2 regions of the Candidatus Photobacterium acropomis genome follow, and region 2 is predicted to be linked to the other one. Evidence: predicted binding sites of a transcription regulator. Region 2 holds the regulator's gene; the other holds the start of a gene.
What was found. Region 2 encodes PurR, which represses purine synthesis genes. Its sites were predicted from a motif close to TNANGNAAACGTTTNCNTNA; they were not measured.
Positions count from the first base shown of each region.

Region 1 (15,348 bases), 530 kb from region 2:
GGAATAGCACTGGATGCAGTAAGAAAAATAGGCTCTCCTGCTCCGATATTCCAGCCAATATACACACTGGAAATAAAAGCAAAGATAGAAGGAAACAGTGCTGTAATGAGGATGTGGCTTAAGCAACCACTGAGTAACCCTTCGTGCTTTTTATCGATAGTACGCCATTCTTGTTTTGGATGGGTGTAGATCCCCCAAAGATGTCCCAAAATCATAGTACGCCCCCATAAATTTATTATGTTTGAGTTCGTGATATGTTGTGGCTGTTATTTTTTGTTTGGTCTTATAACGTTTAGTAGGGAACAGAAGGGAGCGCAAGGTTTAGGATTATTTGTTTGCTTGTGATGATAAAAAAATACAGCTTCTACAAAAAAACAAAATGCCATATTAAAGGGGATAATATGGCATTTAATCGAAGAATGTTGTTTTTTACAATTCTATTTAGTGTTTTTCTAAGTCAAAGTAGTGACTTGCAAAATCAATAAATAAACGTAGTTTCTCTGGTTGATAGTCACGGTGGTTATAAATTAAATATACGTCACGTGGGTTAGCAGACCAGTTTTTAAGTACCTGTACCACTTCACCTGCTGCAATGTATTTTTCTAACATTACATCGGGCATCAAGGTAATACCAAGGCCAGCACAACATGCTTTACGTACAACGTTAAGCTCACTTGCTTCAAAGCGACCACGTTCATTAATCGTTACTGTTTCGCCGTTATGATTATTCAAACGCCAGCGAAGTAATGGGTTACCTTTTAGTAACGTGTGTTCGTGGAGATCTTGTGCATGTTTTGGCTCTGGATTTTTCTTAAGGTAGTCAGGGCTAGCAACAAGAATATCTTTTACTTCATTAATGCGACGTGCAATAAGTGTAGAATCGCGTTGAGGACCGATGCGGAACATGACATCCCAATCGGTAGGGTCAAGTTGATCTGGCTCATTACTCATATACAGCTGAATGCTAATTGCAGGGTGCTCTAGCATAAAGGCATTTAATAAAGGTTGAAGCATTACTTTAGTAATGTTTGCTGGTGCAGCAATACGTAGCTTACCTGCTGCTCCTTTACACTCTTCACTAATATGTTCAGTAGTATCTAACAGTTGCTGTAGTAAAGGTGCACAGTCATGGTAGAACTTTTGACCAGCTTCTGTTAGCGACAATTTACGGGCATGACGATTAAGCAGGCGAATATTTAGGCCTTCTTCAAGTGCTTGAATTCGACGTGTCAGTGTTGCTACTGGTACCTGGGTCTTTCTTGATGCAGCTGTATAGCTACCATTTTCCACAACCATGCGGAAGAGATTTAGATCGTCAAGTTTCATAAAAAAGTCATTATTGAACGCTTATGATGTGCAATTGTATAACAAAATGAGTCAAATGCATCACTTTTTATCAAATTTGTATAAGAAAAATCTATCTTGCTCAAGTTTTGTAGAGTTAGTGGATATATCGATAAAAAGCCTGATAATTTGAAGTGTATTACATAAATCAATTTATTTTTTATTAAATGTACGATGTTATGCATTTTTGCGTAGCTTTTTTCTATGCTTAGTAATGTCGCAATGATTAGACGTAAATAAGAGGATTTGTCTGATTATTAGTTTATACATCTAAGTTATTAGAAAGAAGCGGAGGTACTTTTGCTCGAAGGGAAAGAGATTCTCGTTGTAGAAGACGATCCGGTATTTAGAAATATGATAGTTGGCTTTTTAGAAAGCCAAGGATGCTTGGTGCAAGAAGCTGATAATGGCTTAGAAGGATTACGTGCGTTAAGAGAGCATATCCCTGATTTATTGCTGTGTGATTTAGCAATGCCAGTGATGACAGGAATGGAATTTGTCGAAGAAGTAGCGATTCAATATCCGATGATCCCAGTGATTGTTATTTCAGGTACTGGGGAAATGGCTGATGTTGCTTTAGCCTTAAGGCTAGGCGTCAAAGATTTCTTGATAAAGCCATTAGATAATATCTTGATGTTGAAGTCTTCAATGTTATCAGTATTAAGAGCGCAAGATAGTGCGGTTTATGAGAAGCAAGACTTTTCGAGTCGATGGTTCTCTACATCTGAGGAATCTGAACCTGTAGAAGAAGAGTTAGCGTGGCACTTGAAAGAGTTACAAAATAACCCTAAGGCAGCTCGGGATCTTCTTGTGGGGTTAATGCCAGATACTCAGTCTTCTTATGGACATTGGCAGCTAAATTATTGTGTGCTGCAGTCTATCGATAGCTTACCTGTATTACTTGATTACACGTGGTTATTTGATGGGCAATTGGCATTTTATTTAATAGATACCAGTAGTGGTGGCGATAATGCAACAGCGACTGCGCTTTTGATCCGTGCATTTTTTAATGAATATCTGCGTAATCAAGGAAACAGTTTAGAAAGTTTAAGTCATTTAGTGACCCAACTAGAGCAAGGGATGAAGCATTCAGGTTATGCATCGCCAGTAAAAGGACTATTTGGGTTGTTTGACTTATCTGAGCGCCGTTTACACGTTTTGCCTGCTGGGATTGATGCGCAATTGCGTACCAGTGAAGATAGCTATGAGGTGAGGGCAGGGCAATGGCTTGGACGTCAAGCAAGTCACAATCCATTATCGAAGTTAGCAATTTCACCTTCTGGGGGGCGGCTCTCACTCAGTCAATTAGGTCATGCAAGTTTTAGTGTTAACTTTAAGTATTTAAACCTATAAAAAAAGGGTAGTGTGGCCAGACACTACCCTCAACGTTTATTTCTTTTACTTAAGCTTCTGCTGTTTTCACTTCTACGTTTTCATCATTATTTGATGACTCAGCGCCGTGCATCCAATTAATTAATGTATTAGATAGTAGCAGTAGTAGAACACCTGCGATCACTGCGGTGATTGCGATACCAGAGAAAATAGCAAGAGGACCAGCTTCACCAATACGTGAACCAATTTCACCGGCAATGTAGTTTGCAATCGCATTTGCGCCAAACCACGCACCCATCATTAATGATGCTAGACGTAATGGGGCAAGTTTAGTTACTAATGATAAACCAATCGGTGATAGACATAGTTCACCAATAGTATGGAAGAAATACGCACCAATCAGCCATAACATGGACGTTTTCACTGTCATGTCACCGCCCTGCTCAAGTGCAGCACCTATCATACAAGCAAAACCTAATGCTAATGAGAACATGGCTAATGCAAATTTTACCGGTGAGTTCGGCTCTTTTTTACCCATTTTAACCCATAGTGAAGCCAGAATTGGCGCACAAATGATGATAAAGAATGGGTTAAGTGATTGGAACCAAGCTGCAGGTACTTCAAAGCTACCAATCATACGGTTGGTATATTCTTGTGAGTAGATATTCATAAGGCCACCCGCTTGCTCGAAGCCAGCCCAGAATACAATAACAAAAGTACACATCACCATGATTACTTTTAGGCGATCACGTTCAATTTTCGTTAGAGGTTCTTTTTTACCACTAGCATTTTTTGCTGCATCACGAACAGCGGCTGGAACCGTACCGATATCACCAAGGTAGCGCTGTGCAAAAAATAGTTGAATCAGTAAGCTAAACAGCATACCAAAACCAGCACATAGGAAGCCTGCTTTCCAACCATATACTGCTGAAGCAGTACCTGCGATCACACCTGCTAATAGTGAGCCAATATTGATACCCATGTAGAAGATGGTAAATGCGCCATCGCGACGATTATCACCTTCTTCGTATAAGTCACCGACCATGGTAGAAATATTTGGCTTAAATAAACCATTACCGATGATCAGGAATGTTAAACCGACGTAGAAAGCTTTAACGGCATGTGGATCTACAACACTATGTGGAAGTGCAAGCGTAAATTGACCGATGGCCATTAATACACCGCCAATAATAATTGAGCGACGTTGACCTAAAAAGTTATCTGCAATCCAACCACCAATTAAAGGTGTGAAGTAAACAAGACCAGTGTAGATGCCGTATAAGCTTAGAGCTTCTTGGGTTGTCCAGCCTAAACCACCATTAATTGTTTTATCTGTTAAATATAAAACTAGAATAGCGCGCATTGCGTAGTAGGAGAAACGCTCCCATAGCTCTGTTCCAAATAACAGGAACAAGCCTTTTGGGTGGCCCAATAAGGTACCACTACTATTATGACTCATAGGATTCTCTATATTATTGTGATGGTGTGTTTGCTAATACCCGTAGTTTTATAAAGCACAATATATATGACTGCAAGTTTTTACATTTGAAGTACATTGTGAAAACATTTTAAGTTATTGATAATATAGTGTTTGTTTGTGTTTTATCCAAAATTGAAAAATCAATTTTCAATGTTTAAATTGATCTTAAATTCTATTTATGTGTCTATTTTTGGTTTGTTTGTCTGTTTTTTGTTTTATTTTTGGTGTTATATATTGTCAATTATGGTTGTTAATGAATGTTACATTTTTGAGGTGTGATTTGTACACATTTTAATGAAAAACGAATTATCATAGGTACAAAATTATATTCTTGATTTTATAAAGTCCTTGCTAGGTGGTCATATAAAATCGTTATTTTTATGTATATAATAAACGTTGTTTAGAATAATTAGGATTGATGATGAAAGATTGGTATTTACTTTATTGTAAGCGCAGTGAGCAAGAGCGTGCCGTGATCAATCTTGATCGTCAGGGTGTTGATTGTTACTACCCACAAGTTACAGTACAAAAGATAATGCGAGGAAAGCGTACAGAGTCTGCTGAGCCGCTATTTCCGAATTATGTTTTTGTTCACTTTGACCCTGAAGTTGTCAGTTATACATCAGTGCGCTCAACACGAGGTGTTGCTGATTTCATCCGCTGTGGTACCTTTCCTCAGAAAGTGCGAGAAGAGCTAATTTATAATTTGATGATGAATGAAGATAGTGCAGAGCATCAACGTTTATTATCAATGCTGCCTCAACCTGGTGAAAAACTAAAGTTGGAACAAGGTAAGTTCCAAGGCTTAGAGGCGATTTATCAAGAACCGGATGGTGAAAAACGCTCATTTATGTTGATAAATCTTCTTGGTAAGCCTGTAAAGGTAAGCGTAGAAAATACAGATTTATTAAAGAAATAATTTCTCAGTAAGCAATCATCAATGAAGATGTTTATAACGAAACATGTATAAAAAATTGAATCATTCATTAGTACGTAAAGCCGTAATTCCTGTAGCCGGTCTTGGCACACGCATGCTGCCAGCGACAAAAGCTATTCCAAAAGAAATGCTACCGATTGTTGATAAGCCTCTTATTCAGCACGTTGTGAATGAATGTGTTGCTGCTGGAATTAAAGAAATTATTCTTGTTACGCATTCTTCAAAAAATTCAATTGAAAACCACTTTGATACGTCATTTGAGTTGGAAGCGACCTTAGAAGCACGAGTAAAGCGTCAGTTACTAGAAGAAGTTCAAGCCATTTGTCCACCTGACGTGACGATTATGCATGTACGCCAAGGTCAAGCTAAAGGCTTAGGTCATGCCGTGTTATGTGCACACCCACTTGTAGGTGATGCGCCATTTGCTGTGGTGTTACCAGATGTGATTTTAGATGATGTAGCAAGCGATCTGCGTTGCGATAATATGGCAGCAATGGTGAAGCTATTTAACGAGACTAAAATTAGCCAAGTGATGGTTGAGCCAGTGCCAATGTCTGAAGTATCCAGTTATGGTGTTGCTGATATTAATGGCGTAGAGCTACATGCTAGCGAATCAGCACCAATGACTAAAGTTGTCGAGAAACCAGCGGTTGAAGACGCACCGTCTAATTTGGCTATTGTTGGACGTTATATTTTACCTGCTGAAATTTGGGCGCTATTAGCTCGAACGCCTGTTGGTGCTGGTGATGAGATCCAGTTAACTGACGCGATTGATATGTTAATGCAATCTCAGCAAGTGAATGCATTCCATATGTCAGGCTTAAGCCACGATTGCGGTAGTAAAATTGGTTATATGAAGGCATTTGTTGAATACGGAATGCGCCATAACCAGTTTGGTGAAGAGTTTACAGATTACTTAAAGCAATTAGCAAAGACATTGTAATTGTAAGTAACTTGAGAAAAGCGATGCGAATTAGCATCGCTTTTTTATTATTGCTGAGTCAATGACTCTAGTCTGTTATGTTCTTTTTGCTGCTTTTCATAATGGTGAATACTGTTGAGTATTTCACGATGAAATTGATTACTTTCATGGACTAAATTAGCTGTTGTTTCTAATGCATCTGCCATATGATTAAGTTTTCCTGTTGTTTCTAAGAGAATATTTTTAACCGGAGCAAGAACTAAATAATATATAGCGATAAGCGCAAGAACGATCAGTACTAAAATAAGTGAAAAAAATAAAATAGTGTAAAGTTTAATATCACTCATGATCGATTTAGATGCGGTGATAATAGGTGTGCTGGTTTGAGCGACAGCTTTAGGTAGTGCAGCAACAGATTGGTTAAATGATTGCGCTAATGTATCAATATGCTTAAATGTATCAGTGATAGCAGCTTGTTGCTCAGGCGTAAGGTTAGGGTGCTTAGCCATTGTTTGTAATGATGCTGCCATTTTCTCAATAGATTGCGCTGCTATGTTTGCAGGTTGCTCGATACCAGAAAGATCTACACCGACATTAAAAGCCACTAATGCTTTATTATCTAGGCTCGGTAATATGTATATCTTGGTTACTCGCCAAGGATAAAGATGAAAATAAAATACAGAATGTAATCAAAATGAAGCGTAAAAAATACAGCATTGATATCTCAGACTTATCAGAAAAAGAAATATATAAAAATAAAGAATTAATATAACCTTTATTATATCTGATAAAAGATATTAAGCAGTAAAAGATATTGAAAAGAAAAGAGCAATATTGCTATTGCTCTTATTTAGTTATTCAGCGTGAAATTGTTCGCAGGCTAGCATGGTGTTCTCAATGAGGGTTGCTACTGTCATTGGCCCTACACCACCAGGTACTGGTGTGATGTGTTTTGCTCGTTGGCTTGCAACATCAAATTCGACATCACCACAAAGTTTGCCTGTTTTTAATCGGTTAATGCCAACATCAATTACCGTTGCGCCTTCTTTGATCCATGAGCCTGGAATAAAGTTAGGCTTACCTACCGCAACCACAAGAATATCAGCGCGGCGAACATGACTTTCAAGATCTTGTGTAAATCGATGACAGGTTGTTGTTGTTGCGCCACCTAACAACAATTCAAGTGTCATTGGGCGACCAACAATATTAGAAGCGCCAACAATGACGGCTTCTTTACCACGAACAGGAATATTGTAGCGCTCTAACAGTGTCATTACGCCTTTAGGTGTACATGAACGTAGTTTAGGTATGCGTTGGCTTAAGCGACCTACATTATATGGGTGGAAACCATCAACATCTTTTTCAGGATCAATGCGCTCTAAAATACGCGTGCTATCCATACCAGCTGGTAATGGCAATTGCACCAAAATGCCATCGATAGTGGGATCAAGGTTTAGCTCATCAATAAGAAGTAGTAACTCTTCTTCTGTTGATGTTGCAGGTAAATCAAAGGATTTTGACACGAATCCAACTTCTTCACAGGCTTTACGTTTACTGCCGACATAAATTTGAGAAGCAGGATCTTGTCCTACAAGTACGACAGCTAAGCCAGGCGCACGAAGACCTGCATCAACACGAGCTTTCACTCTCGCAGCAACTTCCTGTCTAACTGTTTGGGAGATCAATTTCCCATCAATAATTTGAGCGGTCATGGTGATCCTTTTTATATTGGCTGAGCATAATGGAGATATTGTGGCAGAAAATGATGATATTAGCTATAGCGCAAACGTTTGCTTTTCGGTGTGTTACTCGCGTGTATGTGATAAGCAATTGAATATCCGTCCAACAGAGAGAGGGTAGAGATTAATGATATCGGGTAGGGAAAAACGAAATTAAAACAGATTGATTTAACTTTAATCGGTTGGTGTCTTAAATCATGAAAAATAAAGTAAACGTATTGACCTAAGCTTTTTGCTCCGTATAATCCGACCTCGTAACTTCATGTTACATCAATGATGCGCCCTTAGCTCAGCTGGATAGAGCACGTCCCTTCTAAGGATGTGGTCGCAGGTTCGAATCCTGCAGGGCGTGCCATTTCCTTCTCTTATTATCGCTCTTCCTATTTACATTCATCGTTGAATTCTCCGATTTTATAATATCTATTTTAGCTTATTGTCTTCTTATTTAGCATTTGCTTTATTACGCACCCATCATTCAAAAAATGCATCAAATAGGCTGTTTTTCCAACATTTGAACACAAAAATCGCATATTAGACTGATTATTTTCTCTTTCCCCCTTGAAATGCGCAATCTAGCCCCTATCTTGTGTTTCAGTTGTAGAGCAAGATAGCAGTTTAGTCTATCGAACCTCGACGACACGTTTGTGTGTCGTTATAATGACGCGCTTTAATTTCTAGGTTGAATGAACATCTCTGACAGTTTAGAAATAAAGTAAAAGAATTTAGGCGTTATGGTTTATAAGCCGTAACACGAAAAGGATGCCACCGTCAGTAAATGGCTGTTCGGCAACATCACTCAGAAAACTGAGTAAGTTTTGAGGTTAAATATAATGCAAGTTACCGTTGAAACCACTGAAGGCCTAGAACGCCAACTAACTATCACTGTTCCTGCTGCAAACATCGAAGACGCAGTAACAGCTGAACTAAAGAAAATTGCTAAGACTCGTCGTTTCGACGGTTTCCGCCCTGGTAAAGCACCACTTAAGATGGTTGCTAAAATGTTTGGCGCATCTGTACGTCAAGACATCCTTGGTGAAGTTATGCACCGCCACTTTATCGAAGCTATCGTTAAAGAAAAGATCAACCCAGCAGGCGCACCTACTTTCACTCCAGTAGAAATAGCTGAAGGTAAAGATCTAGTATTCAAAGCAACTTTTGAAGTATTCCCAGAGATCGCTCTTCAAGGTCTAGACAAAGTTGTTGTTGAGAAGCCAGTTGTAGAAGTAACTGAAGCTGACGTTGACACAATGCTAGAAACGTTACGTAAGCAACAAGCTACATGGGCAGAAGTAGAAGCAGCAGCTGACGCTAACAGCCGTGTAACTATCGACTTCGTTGGTACTATCGACGGTGAAGAGTTCGAAGGCGGTAAAGCTGAAGGTTTCGCACTAGCTATGGGCCAAGGTCGTATGATCCCTGGTTTCGAAGATGGCATCGTAGGTAAGAAAGCTGGCGACGAGTTCACTGTAGAAGTGACTTTCCCAGAAGAGTACCACGCAGAAAACCTAAAAGGTAAAGCTGCAGCATTCGCTATCAAACTTCACAAAGTTGAAGCTCAAGAGCTTCCAGAACTAACTGAAGAGTTCGTTGCTAAGTTCGGCGTTGAAGACGGTTCTGTTGAAGGTCTTAAAGCTGAAGTTCGTAAGAACATGGAGCGTGAGCTTAAGCAAGCTGTTAAAGGTCGTATCAAAGATCAAGTTCTTAACGGTCTTGTTGAGCAAAACGACATCACTGTTCCTGCTGCACTTATCGACCAAGAAATCGAAGCACTACGTCAGCAAGCTGCACAACGTTTTGGCGGTAACGCTAAGAACATGCCTGAGCTTCCACGTGAACTATTTGAAGAGCAAGCTAAGCGTCGCGTAGTTGTTGGTCTTCTAGTGGGTGAAGTGATCAAGTCTGAAGAGCTAAAAGCAGACGAAGAGCGCGTTAAAGCAATCATCGCTGAAATGGCTTCTGCATACGAAGATCCATCAGAAGTGGTTAAGTACTACGAAACTAACGAACAGCTAATGAACAACATGCGTAATGTTGCTCTAGAAGAGCAAGCAATCGATGCACTTCTAGCGAAAGCACAGGTTTCTGATAAGGTTGTTAGCTTCAACGAGCTAATGAACCCAGCTGCTTAATTTGCTGAAATTACCGTAGAGATTTGACATTCTCTCAAGTCTTCTGCTAACAATGGTCCGTGTGAGTAATTTCATTCGGGCCATTTATTTTAGGGAAATAACGTTATGAGCTACCAAGAAAAAAACGCCATGTCACCAATTTTGGATGCGCTGGTACCTATGGTGGTCGAGCAGACTTCTCGTGGTGAGCGTTCTTACGATATCTATTCTCGTCTCTTAAAGGAGCGTGTGATTTTCTTAACTGGTCAGGTTGAAGATCACATGGCAAACCTTGTAGTAGCCCAGCTGCTATTCTTGGAGTCAGAAAACCCAGATAAAGACATCTTCCTTTACATCAACTCTCCAGGTGGCTCTGTTACTGCGGGTATGTCAATCTATGACACTATGCAGTTTATTAAGCCAAATGTGAGTACTGTATGTATGGGTCAAGCATGTTCTATGGGCGCATTCTTACTTGCTGGTGGCGCGAAAGGTAAGCGTTACTGTCTACCGAATTCACGAGTAATGATTCACCAGCCATTAGGTGGCTTCCAAGGACAAGCGTCGGATATCCAAATCCATGCGCAAGAAATTCTAACAATCAAACAACGCCTAAACGGTCTATTGGCTGAGCACACTGGTCAACCATTAGAAATTATTGAGCGTGATACTGACCGTGACAACTTTATGTCTGCAGACCAAGCTGTAGAATATGGTTTAGTGGATGCTGTATTGAGTAAGCGTGACTAAGTTCTTATTCAGCTTGTTAGCTTAAGATAGTTAACGAAGCAAAATAACTGGACTTGTTATACACTCAAAACAAGGCAATGATGGGAATACCCCAATAAGAGGTTAGCGAATGACAGATAAGCGAAAAGAGAGTGGTAGCAGCAAGCTATTATATTGCTCTTTCTGCGGTAAAAGTCAGCATGAAGTTCGCAAGCTGATTGCAGGCCCTTCTGTTTATATTTGTGATGAATGTGTTGATCTATGCAACGACATTATTCGCGAAGAAATCAAAGAAGTGTTGCCGAAACGCGATGGCGATGAACTGCCGACTCCGCAAGAAATTCGTAACAACCTGGATGATTATGTAATTGGTCAAGCACACGCTAAAAAAGTACTAGCGGTCGCGGTATATAATCACTACAAACGTCTACGTAATGGCGATACTAACAGTGAAGGTGTTGAGCTAGGTAAGAGTAACATCCTACTTATCGGTCCTACTGGTAGTGGTAAAACACTATTGGCCGAGACTTTAGCACGTATGCTGGATGTACCGTTTACGATGGCTGACGCAACCACGCTAACAGAAGCGGGTTACGTGGGTGAAGACGTAGAAAATATCATTCAGAAACTGCTACAGAAATGTGATTACGACGTAGCGAAAGCTGAACGTGGTATTGTTTACATCGATGAAATCGACAAGATTTCACGTAAGTCAGATAACCCATCGATTACTCGTGACGTATCTGGTGAAGGTGTACAGCAAGCATTACTAAAATTGATCGAAGGTACAGTTGCTTCTGTTCCACCACAAGGTGGTCGTAAGCATCCTCAACAGGAATTCTTACAAGTAGATACTTCTAAGATCCTATTTATCTGTGGTGGTGCATTTGCAGGCCTTGATAAAGTGGTTGAGCAACGTGTTGCTACCGGTACTGGTATCGGTTTTGGCGCAGAAGTACGTTCAAAAGATCAAGCGGATTCATTAAGTAATCTATTTGAGAAAGTTGAACCAGAAGACTTAGTTAAATATGGTCTAATTCCAGAATTTATTGGTCGTCTTCCTGTAACAGCAACACTTGGTGAGCTTGATGAAGAAGCGCTAGTACAGATTCTACGTGAGCCTAAGAATGCACTAACTAAACAGTATGCAGCATTATTAGAGCTTGAGAATGTAGAACTAGAGTTTCGTGATGATGCACTTGTGGCTATTGCGCGTAAAGCAATGGAGCGTAAAACAGGTGCTCGTGGTCTGCGTTCAATTGTTGAAGCTGTACTGCTTGATACAATGTACGAACTACCATCCCAGCAAGGTGTGAGCAAAGTTGTTATCGATGAATCAGTAATTAAAGGTGAATCTGAGCCTTTACTGATTTATGAGAACACTGAAACACCAGCAGCTGCAGCTGAGTAAGTGCCTAATAAGTGCACATAAAGGCTAAAAAAAGGAGGCATAAGCCTCCTTTTTTATTTTCTAGCACTTCTTTCGTTGAATATTGTTGTTTTACCCCCATATACTCAATATATGCTAACTTTCTAGTCGTATTAAGTAAGTGTCTCAAGCAGTTACTTAATACGATTAGTATTGACAGGAAGAGAGATGAATATGAACCTGGAGCGTTCTGAGCGCCTAGAGATCCCGGTTCTGCCACTGCGTGATGTGGTGGTGTACCCTCATATGGTTATTCCATTGTTTGTGGGCCGGGAAAAATCCATTCGTTGCCTTGAGTCGGCAATGGAGAACAATAAGCAGATTCTGTTGGTTGCGCAAAAAGAAGCAGCAACAGATGAACCGTCGATCACTGATCTTTATGATGTCGGTACTGTTGCCACTATTCTACAGCTTTTAAAATTACCAGACGGTACGGTTAAAGTACTGGTTGAAGGTCAGCAGCGTGCCAAAGTAGAAGCGCTGACTGATGATGAATACTTTACAGCAGAAGCTGAGTATTTAGTGACGCCTGAAATGGACGAGCGCGAGCAAGAAGTGCTGGTTCGTACTGCAATTGGTCAGTTTGAAGGCTTTATCAAACTAAATAAAAAGATCCCGCCAGAAGTATTAACTTCACTAAACGGTATCGATGAAGCTGCACGCCTTGCAGATACCATTGCTGCACATATGCCATTGAAATTGGCGGATAAGCAAAAAGTATTAGAAATCGTTGATATTACAGAACGTTTAGAGTTCTTAATGGCAATGATGGAATCCGAGATTGATCTGTTACAAGTTGAAAAACGCATCCGTGGACGCGTTAAAAAACAGATGGAAAAATCTCAGCGTGAGTATTACTTAAATGAGCAGATGAAAGCGATCCAAAAAGAATTGGGTGAGCTGGATGATGCGCCAGATGAGTTTGAAGCGCTAAAGAAAAAGATTGAAGAATCTAAGATGCCGACTGAGGCACGTGAAAAGACTGAGCAAGAACTACAGAAGCTGAAGATGATGTCACCGATGTCAGCAGAAGCAACAGTGGTTCGTGGCTACATTGATTGGATGCTAAGTGTGCCTTGGCACAAGCGCTCTAAAGTGAAAAAGAGCCTAGCAAAAGCCGAAGAAGTACTTAATGCCGATCACTATGGTCTAGAGCGTGTGAAAGAACGCATTCTTGAGTACCTCGCAGTACAAAGCCGCGTGAATAAGCTAAAAGGTCCGATCCTGTGTTTAGTGGGGCCTCCAGGTGTAGGTAAAACTTCATTAGGTCAATCTATTGCCGCGGCAACGGGTCGTAAGTACGTTCGTATGGCACTGGGTGGTGTTCGTGATGAAGCGGAGATCCGTGGTCACCGCCGTACTTATATCGGTTCTATGCCGGGTAAATTGATCCAGAAAATGGCAAAAGTTGAGGTGAAAAACCCACTTTTCCTATTAGATGAAATCGATAAGATGTCGTCTGATATGCGTGGCGATCCAGCATCAGCACTACTTGAAGTGTTAGATCCTGAGCAAAATAGCGCATTTAACGATCACTACTTAGAAGTGGATTACGATCTATCTGATGTGATGTTCGTGGCAACATCGAACTCGATGAACATTCCAGGTCCATTACTTGACCGTATGGAAGTGATCCGTCTTTCTGGTTACACCGAAGATGAAAAACTGAATATTGCTAAGAATCACCTGTTAGGTAAGCAGATCCAACGTAATGGTCTAAAGCCAAACGAAGTGACGGTTGAAGATTCAGCGATCATTGGCATTATTCGCTACTACACACGTGAAGCAGGTGTTCGTAGTCTAGAGCGTGAAATCTCTAAACTTTGCCGTAAAGCAGTGAAAGAAATTTTACTTAATAAAGACATTAAGCACGTTCAAATCAGTCAAGATAATCTTAAGGATTACTTAGGCGTTCAGCGTTTCGATTACGGAAAAGCTGACGAAAGTAACCGTATTGGTCAAGTTACAGGACTAGCGTGGACAGAAGTTGGTGGTGACTTATTAACTATCGAAACTGAATCTATGCCAGGCAAAGGTAAGTTAACTTATACAGGTTCGCTTGGTGATGTGATGCAGGAGTCTATTCAGGCTGCTATGACGGTTGTACGTACGCGTGCAGAGCGTTTAGGTATTGCTGCTGACTTCTACGAGAAACGTGATATTCACGTTCACGTACCGGAAGGTGCTACACCAAAAGATGGTCCAAGTGCGGGTATCGCAATGTGTACAGCGCTTGTATCTAGCCTGACTGGTAACCCTGTGCGTGCAGATGTTGCGATGACAGGTGAAATTACTTTACGTGGTGAAGTGTTACCTATTGGTGGTTTGAAAGAAAAACTGCTAGCAGCACACCGTGGCGGTATTAAAACTGTACTGATTCCAAAAGAGAACGAACGTGATTTGGAAGAGATCCCAGACAACGTTATTGCTGATTTGGAAGTACGCCCAGTACGTTGGATTGATGAAGTGTTAACTGTTGCACTGCAGAATAATCCAACAGGTATTGAGCTAGTGAATGCCCAAAATAGTGACCTGTAGCAAAATTAACTAAAGAAAAAACGCTTTCAAAGGCAAAAGTCCTTGTCAGCGTTTTTTTGTCTGGCTATAAGTTAACTTCGAATCCGCGCTAAGCGATGTATTATTAAGATCTGGTTAAGTTTGAATATCTATTATCAGGTCTAGAAACAATTAATTGCCTACTATTCACAACGTCTCAGTGACGAGTTACGGGTAGGTAAAGTTCATTAAGGGGATTTAATCGTGAACAAAACTCAACTAGTTGATAAAATCGCAGAAAGTGCAGACATCTCTAAGGCATCTGCAGGCCGTGCATTAGATGCATTCATCGAAGCTGTTTCTGAAACATTGAAAGACGGTGATCAAGTTGCATTGGTTGGTTTTGGTACTTTCTCTGTACGTGAACGTGCCGCTCGTACAGGCCGTAACCCACAGACTGGCGCTGAAATCCAAATTGCTGCGGCAAAAGTACCTGGTTTCAAACCTGGTAAAGCGCTAAAAGACTCTGTTAACTAAGAAATAGTTGGTCTTTACCAACTGTTTTGTCATGTTACATGGCTTAAATATTGCTACTGGAAAGGGTATACTGATTCCAGTTCAACAAAGGCGCATCGGTGGATGCGCTTTTTTTACTTATGATGGTGTCAATTTGAATAACGATCTGTGGTGTTTGTGGTAGCAATAGCGCAAAATGCATTTCATTAATCAAATCGGTATCAAGTTATCAAACTAGCTGTTTTATGGTTTATTGTGTCTCAGTTATCTATAGTTTAGATGCTGATTTTAAATAAATTATTTAGTAATTAGTTAA
Region 1 is NZ_CP131609.1:2,792,355-2,807,702, reverse strand. It holds gene Q7657_RS19630 (Yip1 family protein) at 1-215, opposite strand, end outside; gene Q7657_RS19625 (LysR family transcriptional regulator) at 442-1,326, opposite strand; gene Q7657_RS19620 (response regulator) at 1,645-2,697, shown strand; gene Q7657_RS19615 (peptide MFS transporter) at 2,747-4,135, opposite strand; gene rfaH (transcription/translation regulatory transformer protein RfaH) at 4,578-5,075, shown strand; gene galU (UTP--glucose-1-phosphate uridylyltransferase GalU) at 5,119-6,036, shown strand; gene Q7657_RS19600 (hypothetical protein) at 6,084-6,620, opposite strand; gene folD (bifunctional methylenetetrahydrofolate dehydrogenase/methenyltetrahydrofolate cyclohydrolase FolD) at 6,870-7,727, opposite strand; tRNA gene Q7657_RS19590 (tRNA-Arg) at 8,033-8,109, shown strand; gene tig (trigger factor) at 8,585-9,883, shown strand; gene clpP (ATP-dependent Clp endopeptidase proteolytic subunit ClpP) at 9,989-10,612, shown strand; gene clpX (ATP-dependent protease ATP-binding subunit ClpX) at 10,722-12,002, shown strand; gene lon (endopeptidase La) at 12,195-14,558, shown strand; gene hupB (nucleoid-associated protein HU-beta) at 14,781-15,053, shown strand.
Region 1: folD (bifunctional methylenetetrahydrofolate dehydrogenase/methenyltetrahydrofolate cyclohydrolase FolD) is a predicted target of PurR. The motif match lies at 7,794-7,813, and genes of this name have one in related genera.

Region 2 (15,348 bases):
GAACCACCAGTTATTACCCCTGAATGTCCTGAAGGCGTGATGGACTGTGGTCATTATTGTGACTGGAATGATTGTACTGAACCACCAGTTATTACCCCTGAATGTCCTGAAGGTGTGATGGATTGTGGTGATGTGTGTGACTGGAATGATTGCTCAACTCCAGAGGTGATCACCGAGGGATCTACAGCATATCGTGCACCATACATCATCAACAATGACGTAATGACAATTCATAACCGACCGCTAATGAGTTAAACACACTATTTATATCCTCTTGCAATTAACTCAAAGCAAAAAAAAGAGTGGCTATCTAGCCACTCTTTCTTTTTATCTTAGCGTTTCTTGAATAGCTGAGCTTACAAACACATTGGTTTGTTTTGGCTTAGCATACGCATGCCTTTAACGATTTTGAACAACCAGTAAAGCACTGCAATAGCTGCAATCACACCACCAACAAATGGGATCACGTTAAGCACACTATTCATCACATCGTGTAACATCGAGCCTTGAACCCAATAATCAGCACCAGCAACCATACCAGTTGTTGTTGCCGCTGTTACACCCAGTACCACGAAAAATGTAAAGAACAAAAAGAAGCTACGGATAATGGAGTAATAGTGACTGTATGTAAGCTCATCAGTACCTTTATTTAATTGGTAACCAGCATAGATGATTGCCACGATACCTGAAGCCAGTAGTGTAAATGGTGTTAAGAAGCTTGCGATATAAGCAAACCAAACGCCTTTCTTATTATCTTGTGTCATAACGTTGATCCAAATCAGCAATAAGGTAATGATTTAACCCTAATTATCACAGGTATTTCACTGACTTCAAGTTTCGCTGCAAATTACGATGATCAGGATCAAAACAGCCCATTTACACTTCGCTAAAGTCTGCTATAACACCCTAAACGAACAAGTGCCCGCCTATGACTATGCGAGCACTGGATAAGATTCAATCACTGTTAAATAACTTAATTACAGCTTCTCTTCTGCTGATTCAATTTCACTACCATCTTTAATACGACGGTGTCCTTCTTGAAGATGCACAAAATCCACTAAATCATCACCACTCACTTGGAATGCCTGACCAAAGCCTTTTACAAATAAACCTTGCGTTGGTGCTAATCGGAACAAGCTGAAATCCTCTAGCCCACTTAGCCCTTCCACAATCTCACCAAAACGTGCTTGCAGTGCTGCAACACCTTGTTGCCAACGTTCAGAATTACGTTCAATCACACTCACATCCGCTTCAAAGGTTAAGCGCTTACGGGCATAAAGCACTTTTGATGCAGATTCGTCTTCAATCATCATCAATGATACTTGTGGGTTTTCTAATAAATTACGTGCGTGTTTTGCAATCTGGCTAATTAGCACGTAGTAACCATCATCAAGTAAAGCAAACGGTGCATAACTTACATTCGGTTTTCCATTGGCATCAACAGTCGCTAACTGCAATGTTTGGCAGGCTTCACGGAACTCTTTAATTTCTGGGCCTAATCGGTTTTGTAAGCGTTCCTGTTTTACTTCACTCATTATTTCTTCCTCGAATTTGCTGATTTTTGTAACCTAAATCTGCGCTTAGGTTTATTTCATTTGTTTTAATTGCTGGAATTTTTCAATTTGCTCAGGGAACAAGTTACGTTGCTTATCACGACCTAAGTAAACCTTAAATACGCACTCACCCGTCGCTGCAAAAAAGCCAATAAAGTAACTTTCTTGCCCCATAAATGGCTTACTGACTAATGCAATATCTGACACATTTTCTAGGCGAAGATGTCCGTGAAGCTCACCTTCTTTACCCATTAAATTATAATAACCACGGGCTTCTTTCCCTTTAGGAAAACGGGCTTTAACCTCAAAAATCGATCCCATTGAATGCACGATAGTGGTGACGGGACCCCATGATGGCAATGCTTCTAAAATAGTTTTAGCTAGGCTTCCCGGTAATAATTGCACCATGTCATCAGGGTAAGACAAGACGATTTCACCTTCAGTAACACCTAAGTCTTCAGAAATAGACACCGCATGAAGTTTCGGATTTTCCGTCAGTAGTGTTGCTACGCGAGTTTTTAACTCTTCTCGTGTGTATTTATCAAACACCTTCATTTTCCTCATTTGTCAGTGCGTTCTATGCTGCTCGCATAGTTGAATCATTAACTTTGTTAATCACCTTAATCATGGCTTGCGCTAGAGTGACTGCCCAAAACTGTCCTGCTAATGTCAGCGTGACATATTGATTTTGCTTTGTTGTATTTAAAGTAACAAAACCATGTTGTTGCCATGCTTTAAATAATGGCAAACAGTAATCAAACACATTCCAACCAGCTTGCTGCTCTAATTCAATTTTAGACACAACCCCACGATCAAAAGCACATTTGATCGCCATGGTCGTTGCAACATTAACAGGTTGCTTCATCATCATCGCCACAGGCATTAAACCTTGCTTGATCGCTGCTAAATAACCATCAAGAGTGCGATGCTGCATTACGCCATAACTGCCGATATTACCTCCCGCCCCTGCGCCTAATGGCAAAACCTCTGCGTTTGTTTTCGCTAGGCTGTTGTATAAGCTGCGCTCCCGATTATCTTTTGCCCAATGATTAACACTTAAGCGATTGAAATGATGAGCATCCATCGCAGCAACACCCGCTTCAAACATCGATGCTTTTATCGCAGTGCCAGCAGGTTGTGGTAATCGCCCTTTCTCAACCAAATCCGCCATTGGTGTGCCATTCATTTCAACCAGTTGGTATAAATCAACGCCATGAGCACCCGTTGCAAAAAAGTCGGATAAATCTTGTTGCCACACTGTCAAATCTTGATATGGCAAGCCATAGAGCAAATCAATCACGATGGGTGCTTGATCATATTGTGCTAATCGTTGAACCCGAGATAGCACCACTTCACGATCATCTAACCGTTTTGCTTTACGTCGTACTTGAGTATCAAAGCTCTGCACACCAAATGAAAAACGGTTAAAGCCGCCCTCCAAGGCTGATTCAAACATTTCATCATCAAAACGATTGATCCGACCTTCAAGGGTTAACTCGCAATCCGTGGTTAGCGGAAAATGCTGGCGGATCATCTTGCCTAATTGTTCAATTTGCTTAGCTGATAAATCTGTCGGTGTTCCACCACCGATATAAACCGCTTGAAAAGGCGCAGCTTGCGTCCAAGGTTGTTTTGCCTTTTCCACTAGCTCAATCATTAAAGCGGCAAAGTAATCGTCCACCAGCTGTTTGCTCGATGCGTATTGGAAAAAATTACAATATGTACAACGCACACGACAAAACGGGATATGCACATATAAACAACGTTTTGCTGTGCCATTTATCATAGATCCACTACGTGATTCGCTCTTCCCTTGCAACAAGGCTGCCATCAAGGATTGATGCTCATCTGGCTTTATCGGTTGAGAATGACCACCAACATGCGCTGATGTTTTCTTTACAAAACCAAAGCGCAAAGGATCTGGTGTATTTTCACCGATAACATCCGTGGTCAATTGTTCCTCTGGGACTGACATCCCCTTTCCTAACGTCGAACTTTCATGGGTTTTACGCATAACTATTGGCTAATCGCCCCTCGGTTGCCCTGTGCTTATTATTAATACAAGTCACAAGGTAGAGCCCTCATAGGTTGGCATACTATGCACAGGCTCAAGAGCAAATCTATTAGCTGTTTACTTTCAATCTTTTTGCTTTTCGCAATCTAAGCGAATGATCTTGTTCAAAAATCACCCACATAATTTTTGGTTTTAATTATCATATTGAGCATCAAATAATATTGCAAATGATAATTGATATTATTCGCATTTCATGGATAATAAATTCAAAGTGTGCCGCACTAAGTACACCAGTACCAAAATAATTAAGCTAATTCATTGAATAAACGGACTTATCTCACGATGCAAATTATCACTTCCGATCAATACCGAATCATGGCTATCAGCAAATAAGGTTGTTGTTGTGAATTTAAAACGCTACGCCATTGCAGGCAGTGCTTCCATTTTGTTCCATAGCCTTCTTGTCTCTGCAATGCCTGACAAAAAAATCATCACAGTGCCAGTCTCTGAACCTGCTAGCGTAAGTGTGAATCTGGTTTCTTTGCCAATCGCCAAGCCAGAACCTGTTATTCAGCCTATGGTTGAAACGCCTGTTGAACCGATAAAGCCTGTTACAAAAACGATGACGCCAGAACCAAAAACAGCAATGAAAAAGCTGGTTCAAAAAACCAAGTCAGTCACAAAACCAAAAGCTGAACCTAAGAAGAAAGCTGTTCCTAAAAAGCCGACACCTAAAAAAACAGTGACTAAAAAAGCTGATGTTAAAAAGCCCTTTCAGAACAAAACAGTAAAGAAATCACAACCAGCAAAGCCTAGTACCGCAAGCAAAGAATTTACGTTAAATAAACCCAGTAATAAGCCTGCCACCAAATCAGTGGTTGAGGTAAATAAAAAGCACCAGAACCCGCAAGCAACTCTGGGTTCCAGCGAGCCGAAGTTGGTCTCAAAACCGACATTTGCGACTAAACCTTCCCCTGTTAGCTACCCTCGTTTGGCTAAGCGTCGAGGTATTGAAGGCACAGTATTAGTGGAAGTGTTAATTGGTAAAGACGGCAAACAGCTAAAACAGAAATTAGCTAAATCATCTGGTGCTAGCGTGCTTGATAAAGCGGCACTGAAAGCAATCAAACTGTGGCACTTTTCTCCGCACATCATCAACGGAAAAGCTATCGCTCACCGTGTACAAATTCCTGTTCGTTTCAAATTGGATTAAATCATGAGCTTTTTAGACAACCTGACCCAACAACTTGGCCTAATGGCATGGCCTCTCATTATCTGCTCTGTGCTCACGGTAATGATCCTTGTGGAGCGTTTAATTCAAGTTTTGCTTTGCACTGGTGTTGGCAAAACTAAGGTAAACGCCATCCTTGCCAAACAGAATCGTCACGATGATTGTGCGCTAGATACACTGACTGAAGAGTTAAAACAGCAACGCCCTCTACTTTATAAAGGCATTGCGATGTTGATTGCTCACCGTCACTTCACCAAACCTCTGCGTGAAGATGCAGCTGCTATTTGGCTTATTCAAAAACGTACTGAATTACGTTCAGGCTTACGTTTGCTTAGCTTAATTGGCGTGATCAGCCCACTATTAGGTTTGCTTGGTACCGTTTTAGGTTTAATTGAAATGTTCAGTGGTATTTCGCAATCGACAGGTTCAGTAACACCTAGCGATTTAGCCGACGGCTTAGGCCTAGCCATGCGAACAACAGCTGCAGGCTTATTGATTGCCCTACCAGCTATTACAGGTGCACAGCTTTTAGGCTTATGGGCTGATAACGTGACAGCCAAGTTAGAGCACTGTTTAAATCGCTGCAACCTGTGGCTTGAAGGGATGAATATCGAAGTGGAAAACGGCAAAACGACCGCTTGTGATACTTGTGAACAAAACCCAGCGGTTAGTGGTAAAGCATTATGATCAAAGCCAGTAGCAGCATAACTCAGTCTGATGATATGACCCCAGATCTGACACCTTTGCTCGATATTATATTCATTGTGATGGTGTTTTTACTGCTTACCGCTACGGTAAAAATTAAGTCGTTGGATGTCGATTTACCACAAACTGCCACTAAGACATTACAAACCACACAGGCTGATCCTATCGCCATTAATCTCGTTGCTAATGCGCCACATTGGGCGCTTCAGGGCGAGAAAATCAATGACTGGGACAGCTTTAAACAAGCGTTATTAACTGAAGTAAAAAACAACCCAAATAAACCTGTTGTGATCGGGGCAGATAAAACCGCCTCTGTTGAGCAAATGCTTAAACTGCTCGCGTTCTTACAAGAAAACAATATCAAAGCAACTCAGCTACTTATGGAAGAATCATCATCATGAAACGACGCACACTTTTAACCACATCTCTGCTGACGATCACATTAGGATTGAGTAGCTTTTCATACGCCAATGCAGATCCCAACACCAACAAAATCATCAGTGCAGGCGCGTCGATTACACAAATCATTGACGCTTTAAACGCACAAGATCAGCTAGTCGCCGTGGATCTCACCAGTAAAACACTCGTAGATAAATCTGTGCCTAAAGTAGGCTACCACCGCCAACTATCAGCAGAGAACCTGATGTCACTATCACCAACAAACGTCATTGGTTCAGATGAAATGGGGCCGCAAAGCACATTAGATTTACTTAAACAATCAGGCGTTAGTGTGGATGTCGTGAACTCAGGTGAAACCGTTCAAGATTTACTCCAACGTATCGATCAAATCGCCTCATTGACACACCATCAACAGCGTGCAGAGGTATTAAAAGAAAAACTGAATAAGCAGCTAAACGAGATTAAGCAGGCAACAACTAACATCAAAACCACTAAAAAAGTGCTGTTTTTGATGATCCATGATGGTCGACCAATCAATGTTGCAGGCAGTAATACCACGGCAGATAGCATTATCTCGTTAGCGGGTGCCGTGAATCCTGCAGCTGAATCAGTCAGCAATTACAAACCGATTTCTGCCGAAGCAATTGTAACCATGCAGCCAGATATCATTCTTTTGAGCACTCGTACTGCAAGTAAGATCAAAAGTATGAAAGATCTGGTTAAGCAAATGCCGCTCATTGCTGCAACACCAGCAGCTACCAATAACGCCTTGTTAACTATTAACGGTACAGCTTTAATTGGCGGTTTAGGGTTAGAAAGCGTGAATGAAGCATTAAGACTTAATCAAGTTATTTATCCTTAATCATCTATCTCAAAATAACGTCATATTCGATTAGTGCCTCATGTTTTAAGGTTGTTTTTTCATGTACGCAAAACGATTTTCAGCCCAACATATTTATATTTTAAGCATTGGCTTACTGGTGTTAGCAGGGCTTTCTTCTATTGTGATTGGCCCAATGGCAATCAGTTATAAACAAAGTCTACTTGCGCTGATACCTGGTGATCATCAACTGGCGCAACATGTCAGCTTAGTGATCCATCAAATACGTCTACCTCGCACCCTACTCTGCTTTGCCATTGGTGCAATTTTGGCGATTTGCGGCAGCGTACTGCAAGGGCTATTTCGTAATCCTCTTGCCGATCCCGGGATTATTGGTATTACAGGCGGTGCCGGATTAGGTGCAGCATTAGCCATTGTGTTATTTGCCCCACTTACTAACACTTTCCCACAGTTACTTAACTTTGCCATTGTGCCTGTGTTTGCGTTTATTGGCGGTGCAATTAGCACTGTCATGGTTTACCGCTTAGGCACAGATAAAAACGGCACATCAGTGATGATCATGCTATTAGCTGGGGTTGCGATTACCGCAATTTCAGCGGCAGGATTAGGCTTACTTAACTATATTGCTGATGATGAGGCACTGCGTGATTTATCACTGTGGTCAATGGGCTCACTGGCTGGTGCTACGTGGTCTGGGATCCTTCTTGCCTACTGTACTTTAGCGTTACTGTTTAACTACTGTTATCGCCATTGTAATAACTTGAATGCGTTCCTATTAGGTGAAGCAGAAGCCCGGCACATGGGCGTCAATACTCAGCACTTAAAGCGTAATCTTATTATTGTCTGTGCGGCAGGTGTCGGTATTACCGTGTCGATTTGTGGCCCTATCGGATTTATCGGTTTAGTCATCCCTCATGTCGGACGTATGCTAACAGGTCCAAATCATAAAACCTTATTGCCCATTTCAGCTCTATTAGGCGGTTTAATTTTATTAGTTGCAGATATGATCGCCCGTAGTGCTTTTTCACCACAAGAATTACCCGTTGGCATTATCACCGCTATTTTAGGTGCGCCTTTCTTTATCTATTTACTTAGCGCTCAAAAGAGGCACATTTCATGACAGCAACTGCCATTGATATTGATTTACTTAGTTCGAAAGAAAACAGTTCTCAAAATAACGCTTCTCTAAATACAAACAGCGTTATTCAAGCTAGAAATCTCAAACTCCGTTACGGCAATAAAGTCTTATTAGATGATCTGAATTTAGATATTCATTCAGGCGAGGTCACCGCCCTTTTAGGCCCCAATGGCGCAGGTAAAAGTACCTTATTAAAAGTGCTCTGTGGCGAAGTGACACCTGAATCTGGCGAGGTCTCTTTTTTCGGGCAACCACTGTCATCATGGGACAGAGCTACACTGGCTAAACATTTAGGCATACTGCCGCAACACAGTGCCCTTTCTTTTGCATTCACAGCAAAAGAAGTGGTGGAGTTAGGTGCAATTCCGTTACAGCTGACTTCACCACAGCTCAAATCAGTAACCAAAATGACAATGGATTATGTAGATGTCAAAAACCTTGCAAATAGGCTTTACCCGACACTTTCTGGCGGCGAAAAACAACGGATCCATTTCGCTCGGGTATTAACCCAATTAAGCCAAGCTGGTGAACATTGTATTTTGATGCTAGATGAACCAACCTCAGCTCTTGATTTGGCACATCAGCATCACACCTTACAAATCGCCAAGAACATGGCAATGCAAGGCGCTGCGGTTATTGTGGTATTACATGATTTAAACCTTGCAGCGCAATACACAGATCGGATGATTTTCCTAAAAGATGGGCAAATAAAAGCGGATGGAACACCGTCACAAGTGCTCACGGCAGAAGTTGTAGAATCGCTGTATGGTTGGCCTGTTACGGTGCATACCCACCCTAAAGAAAACTACCCTTATATTTTGTCAGCGAATCATCCTATTCTTTAATAACCAATCAGTTATTAATACTGTAAAAATGCGATAAAAATCGGATTAAGCGTGACAACGACCTACATTTTTATACTTTATCATCAATAATTTCACTCAAGATGAACAGAAAGATTGCACAACGCAAAACACACAGTAAAATGTGAGCGCAAGCGATTACACATGTAAAAGTTGTAATAAAAATTTCGATACACTAATGCCGCATTTATTGCGGCTTTAGTTGTTTAAGAGCGGTACTCTATAAAAACGGTGCCAAATTGAATAATTAAGTAGTTAATAATTAAAGAATTTCATATCTACTAGTCTCTCAACTAGCCATCTACTACGTAATTAATCAATTGGGTACCACAACCTTTTGTCAGATCTCTATCTGACCATAATTAGAAGAATAAATATGGCAACCATTAAAGACGTTGCACGTATGGCAGGTGTATCAACCACAACTGTGTCACACGTGATCAATAAAACACGCTTTGTTGCAGAAGCAACACAGAAAAAAGTGCTGGCTGCGGTAGACGAGCTTAACTACGCACCAAGTGCTGTAGCGCGAAGCTTAAAATGTAATACAACTCGTACCATTGGTATGTTGGTAACAAAATCAACTAACCCATTCTTTGCTGAAGTTGTACATGGCGTTGAAGAATACTGTTACGGCGCAGGCTATACCCTGATCCTATGTAACACAGAAGGTAATCTTGAAAAGCAACGTGACTACCTACGCATGCTGGCAGAAAAGCGTGTTGATGGCTTACTAGTAATGTGTAGCGATCTTGATCAGAAGCTACTTGAACTACTAGAGCGTCAGAACGATCTTCCAATGGTTATCATGGACTGGGGTCCAGAACGTCCTCACACTGACAACATTCAAGATAACGCTGAAGATGGTGGCTACATTGCGACTAAACACTTCATCGATAACGGCCATAAGAAAATTGGCTGTCTATCTGGTCAAGCTGATAAGTCTACTTGTCATGAGCGCCTAAAAGGTTTCCGTAAAGCTATGGCAGAAGCGGACTTAAGCGTTAATGAAGATTGGCTACTTGAAGGTGACTTCGAATGTGAATCTGCTGTAGAAGCAGCGAAGAAATTTATCGCAATGAAAGATCGCCCTACTGCTATCTTCTGTTTCAACGATATCATGGCAATGGCAATGATCAGTACATTCCAGCAAGCAGGTCTACGTATTCCTGATGATATCTCTATCATTGGTTACGATAACATTGACCTTGCACCGTACTTTGCTCCACCGCTAACGACCATCCACCAGCCTAAGCGTCGTTTAGGTAAAACAGCGGTGGAAATTTTGCTAGATCGTGTTAAAGACAAGAATCACGCTCGTCAAACTTTTGAAATGACGCCTGAGCTTGTTGCGAGAAAGTCTGTTAAAGATCTCAACTAACAAGATTGACCTTGGTAAGTCATGAAAAAGCCGATAAGTTTAACTTGTTGGCTTTTTTTTACTTTTTTAAAAAAGATTTATGCTCACCACAAGATAAGAACAATTACCTGAAGCAGTATCACATTTTTGAGGACTTGGATTTAATATTAAAACTAATATTTAATATAACTTTATATAGTCACGAACAGGCAAATTAATTGAAAGATTAAGACGCAAAACCTCCGGCCTAACAATTATTATTAATTCACGGTAGCGGGGTTACCGAAGGATTATAATTAGTCTCGCCAATATAATGACGATTATTTTAACAATATATTGACAAGCCTATTATGAAGATTGATTAATCTAATTCCTCGCTCTTGATGTTTAGGTGACACTCATATTTATTTCACCGAGTAGAAGCATGGATAAACCAATATTAAAAGATTCATTAAAATTATTTGACCATTTTGGATCTGTGAAATCACGGTCGATGTTTGGCGGTTTTGGCATTTTTGCTGGTGATACAATGTTTGCATTAGTTGTAAATGATAAACTTCATTTACGCGCAAACGCTGAAACCGAAAAGGAATTCAAAAAAGCAGGTCTTGAGCCTTACGTTTATAAGAAACGTGGCTTCCCTGTTGTAACCAAGCACTACGCAATACCTGATAATTGGTGGGACGAACCTGAAAAGATCGTTGCGCAAGGTCGGTATTCATTGGATGCAGCAGAAAAAGACAAGCAAGAAAAGGAGAGTTGCGTACCTGACCGTATAAAGGACTTACCAAACCTACGGTTATCAAACGAAAGAATGCTTAAAAAAGCAGGCATAGAGACTATCGAACAACTTCAAGCTGCTGGTGCTTTAGGTGCATACCAAGCGCTACAAAAAGCGCAAAACAGTCCACTTAGTCTTGAATTACTATGGGCGCTAGAAGGTGCAATAAGTGGTCAACATTGGTCTGTTATTCCTGAGCAACGTCGAAACGAATTATTATCAGCCCTTTCTTAATAAATCTACTTCGACAATTCTATTTAACTTAGAAATAAAAGATGTTCATTCTTTTATTTCTAAGTATACCTACTAAATATATATTTAGAATAATACCTAACCAGACTACTCTATTTTATATCTTTTAATACATAAAGCTCATAATAAGAACTAGCAAAATAACGCACCTAGAAGTAATTAATAACTTCTTGTTTTATATCAATGCTAAAACATAAATATTTAATTTTGTTTTTTATAACGTCAAATATTTAACGCTTTATTAATCTCGCATCACATTTATCGCTATTTACAATATCCTCCTCGCCTTTTATTTTCTTCACCATTGGTTTTATTTTCGCCAACTGATTGGCGAAAAAGCCATAATTCTTAGTAAATGAAATACAATACATACAGTTAAGGTCTACATGTATACCCTAGCAACTCGCTTTTTAGGTATCTGTTTTAAGGAATGGCTGTGCGTATCTCAATCAAGAAAATCGACTCTCTCTGGGTAAAACCCTTGCTATGGCTCCAAGCTCGACATTATGGGCAAGTGCTAAACCCAGCTAAGCTTTGGGGCCGCAAACCTGTACTGTTTTGGTTAGTCGCAGGATTTTTCGGTTTTCTCGATCGCAAAAAATCCCCTATCCAAGCTGTGATACGCTCGCTGATCTGTGTTCGTGTGTCACAACTCAATGACTGTGCATTCTGTGTTGATGCTAACGGTATGAAGTTGGCAGAGCGTTGTGATTCTGAAGAAAAAATCAAAGCATTGGCGAATTGGCAACACTCTGATTTATTTACGGAGCAAGAACGCGCTGTGCTTGCCTACACGGAAGCCATGACCATTACAGGGCAACGTGTTACTGATGAGATGCTTAATGCGCTCCAGCAGTGGTACAGCAGCGATGACATCATAGAGATCACCGCATTAGTCAGTTTCCAAAACCTATCCGCTAAATTTAACACCGCTTTGGACGTGCCAGAGCAAGGCTTCTGTACTCTGCCAATTAAACCCAATGATGTTGCGGCTAACCAAGAGCAAGACAAATCACAAGCTGATACTCAGCAAAACAAATAAGGTGAGAGACATGGATAAGAAAAAGCTCGCTTTACTCATCGTGATTGTTAGCCTGATTGCAAGCTGGATCCATTTCGATCTCGGGCAATACCTCACGCTTGATTTTATCAAGCAGGAGCAATCTGCCCTACAAACGAAAATTCAAAGCCAGCCAATCGTGGCTTATGTGTCGTACTTTGCTATTTACGTTCTAGCGACTGCCTTATCCTTACCGGGTGCCGCCATTTTAACCTTGCTAGCAGCCGCTATTTTTGGTTTCTGGCCTAGCCTGATCATTGTCTCATTTGCCAGCACTATTGGTGCAACCTTAGCATTTCTCTCAAGCCGATTTATTCTACGTGACTGGGTACAACAGCGTTTTGGCTATCGCTTAAAAACCATTAACCAAGGGATCGAGAAAGAAGGCGAATTTTATCTCCTAACGCTGCGCTTGATCCCTGTGTTTCCGTTTTTCCTGATCAACCTATTGATGGGTTTAACTCCCATTAAAACGCGTACCTTTTATCTAATAAGCCAGTTAGGCATGTTACCTGCTACGGCTATTTTCATTAATGCTGGTACTCAACTCAGTAATATTGAATCACTGCGTGGAATTGTTTCTACCCCAGTATTGCTATCGTTAGCTCTACTCGGCACGTTTCCTCTGATTGCCAAGTTCATTGTCAACGCTGTAAAACGCCAAAAGGTTTACCAAGACTTTCAAAAACCTCACTCATTTGATCAAAACCTAGTCGTCATTGGTGCAGGTGCTGGCGGTTTGGTTAGCTCATATATTGCTGCCGCAGTGAAAGCTGAAGTGACCTTGATTGAACGCCATAAAATGGGTGGCGATTGCTTAAATACTGGTTGTGTACCCTCTAAAGCCTTAATTCGTGCCGCCCACAGTGCTCATGAAATCCAACAAGCGAAACAGTTAGGCATTAACGCCAACATTGAAGCTATCGATTTCAAAGCCGTTATGCAGCGAGTACATCACGTTATTGCCGATATCGAACCGCATGACTCTATTGAGCGATACACCAAGCTAGGCGTGAACTGTATTCAAGGTGATGCCACTATCATTTCCCCTTGGCAAGTGAAAGTGAACGATACGATCATCACGACACGTAACATCATTATTGCTACAGGTGCTTCGCCGCTATTACCAAACATTACAGGGTTAAAAGATGTTGATCCGCTCACTTCCGACACCTTATGGCAACTAGAACAACAGCCGAAAAAACTGCTTATTCTTGGCGGTGGTCCTATTGGTTGCGAATTAGCACAAGCGTTCAATCGTTTAGGTACGTCTGTTACCTTGGTTGAAATGGCTGAGCAATTACTCAATCGTGAAGATAACGATGCGGCTTGTGTTATTCGCAATAAACTCACTGATGAAGGTGTGAAGGTATTGCTTCAGCACAAAGCGGTGAGCTTTAAAGCATCCAATAATGAATATCATCTTGCGCAGTTAGATGATCTTGCGAATAACCAATCAGTCGAAGTGGAATTTGATCAAGTCATTGTCGCCCTTGGTCGTGTTGCCAATACCCAAGGTTTCGGTTTAGAGACGTTAAACATTGAAACGACACCACAAGGAACCATCAAGGTTAATGACTATCTGCAAACCCAGTACCCAAATATTTATGCGGTTGGTGATGTGGCTGGTCCTTTCCAACTGACCCATGCCGCAGCACATCAAGCATGGTATGCGTCAGTTAACAGCTTATTTGGTGCCATTAAAAAATTTAAAACCGACTACTCGGTATTGCCAGCCGTTACCTACACCTCGCCAGAGTTAGCACGAGTGGGATTAAACGAAAAAGAAGCGCAAGCCCAAGGTATTGAATATAAAATCTATACTTATGATATTGCGGATTTAGATCGTGCAATCACCGACAACAACAATGAAGGTTTCATCAAGGTGCTGACACCGCCAAATAGCGACAAGATCTTAGGCGTCACTATTGTTGGTCATCATGGTGGTGAACTATTGGCAGAATTTACGTTAGCAATGCGTCACAAATTAGGACTAAACAAGATCTTATCGACGATCCATCCTTACCCGACCATGAGTGAAGCTGCGAAATATACCGCTGGAGTGTGGAAACAACACAACGCACCACAAAAGCTATTATCCTTAGTGCAGCGTTACCATCAATGGATGCGTAAATAGCCTTACAAAGCGCATAACAATAACGAAAACAACAAGCAGCAAAGGAAGATGAATGAAATCACTATTTAAGATGCCACAGTGCAACATGCCCTATTTAAAAGCACTGTCGCAAGGCATTGCGTTATCGCTTGTACTCTCCACTGCTGCGTATGCTGAAATACCAGAGCAAACAACGTCAACACCTTCGCTAGCACAAGCATCATGGCAACAAGTGCTTGATAAAGCCAAAGGTCAAACCGTTTACTTCAATGCTTGGGGTGGCAGCCAAGAGATCAATGAATACCTAAAATGGGCAGATAAACAGCTGCAACAACAATACGGTGTCACGTTAAAGCAAGTGAAAGTCACTGACATTGCAGAAACCACACAGCGTTTACTGGCAGAAAAAGCCGCCAATAAAAACAAAGACGGTAGCGTTGATATGGTTTGGATCAACGGTGAAAATTTCCGCTCTATGAAACAACATCACCTGTTGTATGGTCCGTTTACTCAACGTTTACCTAACTGGAAATACGTTGATACCTCATTACCGATAGATAAAGATTTCACCGTTCCAACCGACGGTTATGAAGCACCTTGGGGAGTGGGACAACTGGTGTTCATTTACGACACCACTAAGTTAAAAAATCCACCACAAAGTTTTAAACAACTATTGGCATTAGCACAGCAAAACCCGGGGAAAATTAGCTACCCTCGTCCGCCAGAGTTTCATGGCAGTAGCTTTTTAAAAGCAGCATTGCTTGAACTCACAACCGATAAACAAGCGTTATACCAACCCTTATCGTTACCCGCTGAAAAAGCCTTATTTGATAAAGTCACCGCACCACTTTGGCATTATTTAGATCAGCTTAATAAAGTCGCATGGCGTGGTGGTAAACAATTCCCAGCAGGTACAGCAGAAACGGTTCAGTTATTAGATGATCAACAGCTTTTATTAGCGATCACTTTTAACCCTAATGCCGCTCTAGCAGCCATTGAAAACGGCAACTTAACTGACACCGCCAAGACTTATGC
Region 2 is NZ_CP131609.1:2,266,808-2,282,155, forward strand. It holds gene Q7657_RS17330 (trypsin-like serine protease) at 1-255, shown strand, start outside; gene Q7657_RS17335 (hypothetical protein) at 357-764, opposite strand; gene hutZ (heme utilization protein HutZ) at 978-1,535, opposite strand; gene hutX (heme utilization cystosolic carrier protein HutX) at 1,587-2,102, opposite strand; gene hutW (heme anaerobic degradation radical SAM methyltransferase ChuW/HutW) at 2,131-3,528, opposite strand; gene Q7657_RS17355 (energy transducer TonB) at 3,971-4,780, shown strand; gene Q7657_RS17360 (MotA/TolQ/ExbB proton channel family protein) at 4,784-5,485, shown strand; gene Q7657_RS17365 (ExbD/TolR family protein) at 5,482-5,904, shown strand; gene Q7657_RS17370 (heme/hemin ABC transporter substrate-binding protein) at 5,901-6,764, shown strand; gene Q7657_RS17375 (FecCD family ABC transporter permease) at 6,826-7,863, shown strand; gene Q7657_RS17380 (heme ABC transporter ATP-binding protein) at 7,860-8,726, shown strand; gene purR (HTH-type transcriptional repressor PurR) at 9,121-10,125, shown strand; cyclic di-GMP riboswitch class I at 10,303-10,391, shown strand; gene Q7657_RS17390 (TfoX/Sxy family DNA transformation protein) at 10,529-11,119, shown strand; gene Q7657_RS17395 (carboxymuconolactone decarboxylase family protein) at 11,574-12,179, shown strand; gene lpdA (dihydrolipoyl dehydrogenase) at 12,190-14,334, shown strand; gene Q7657_RS17405 (ABC transporter substrate-binding protein) at 14,420-15,348, shown strand, end outside.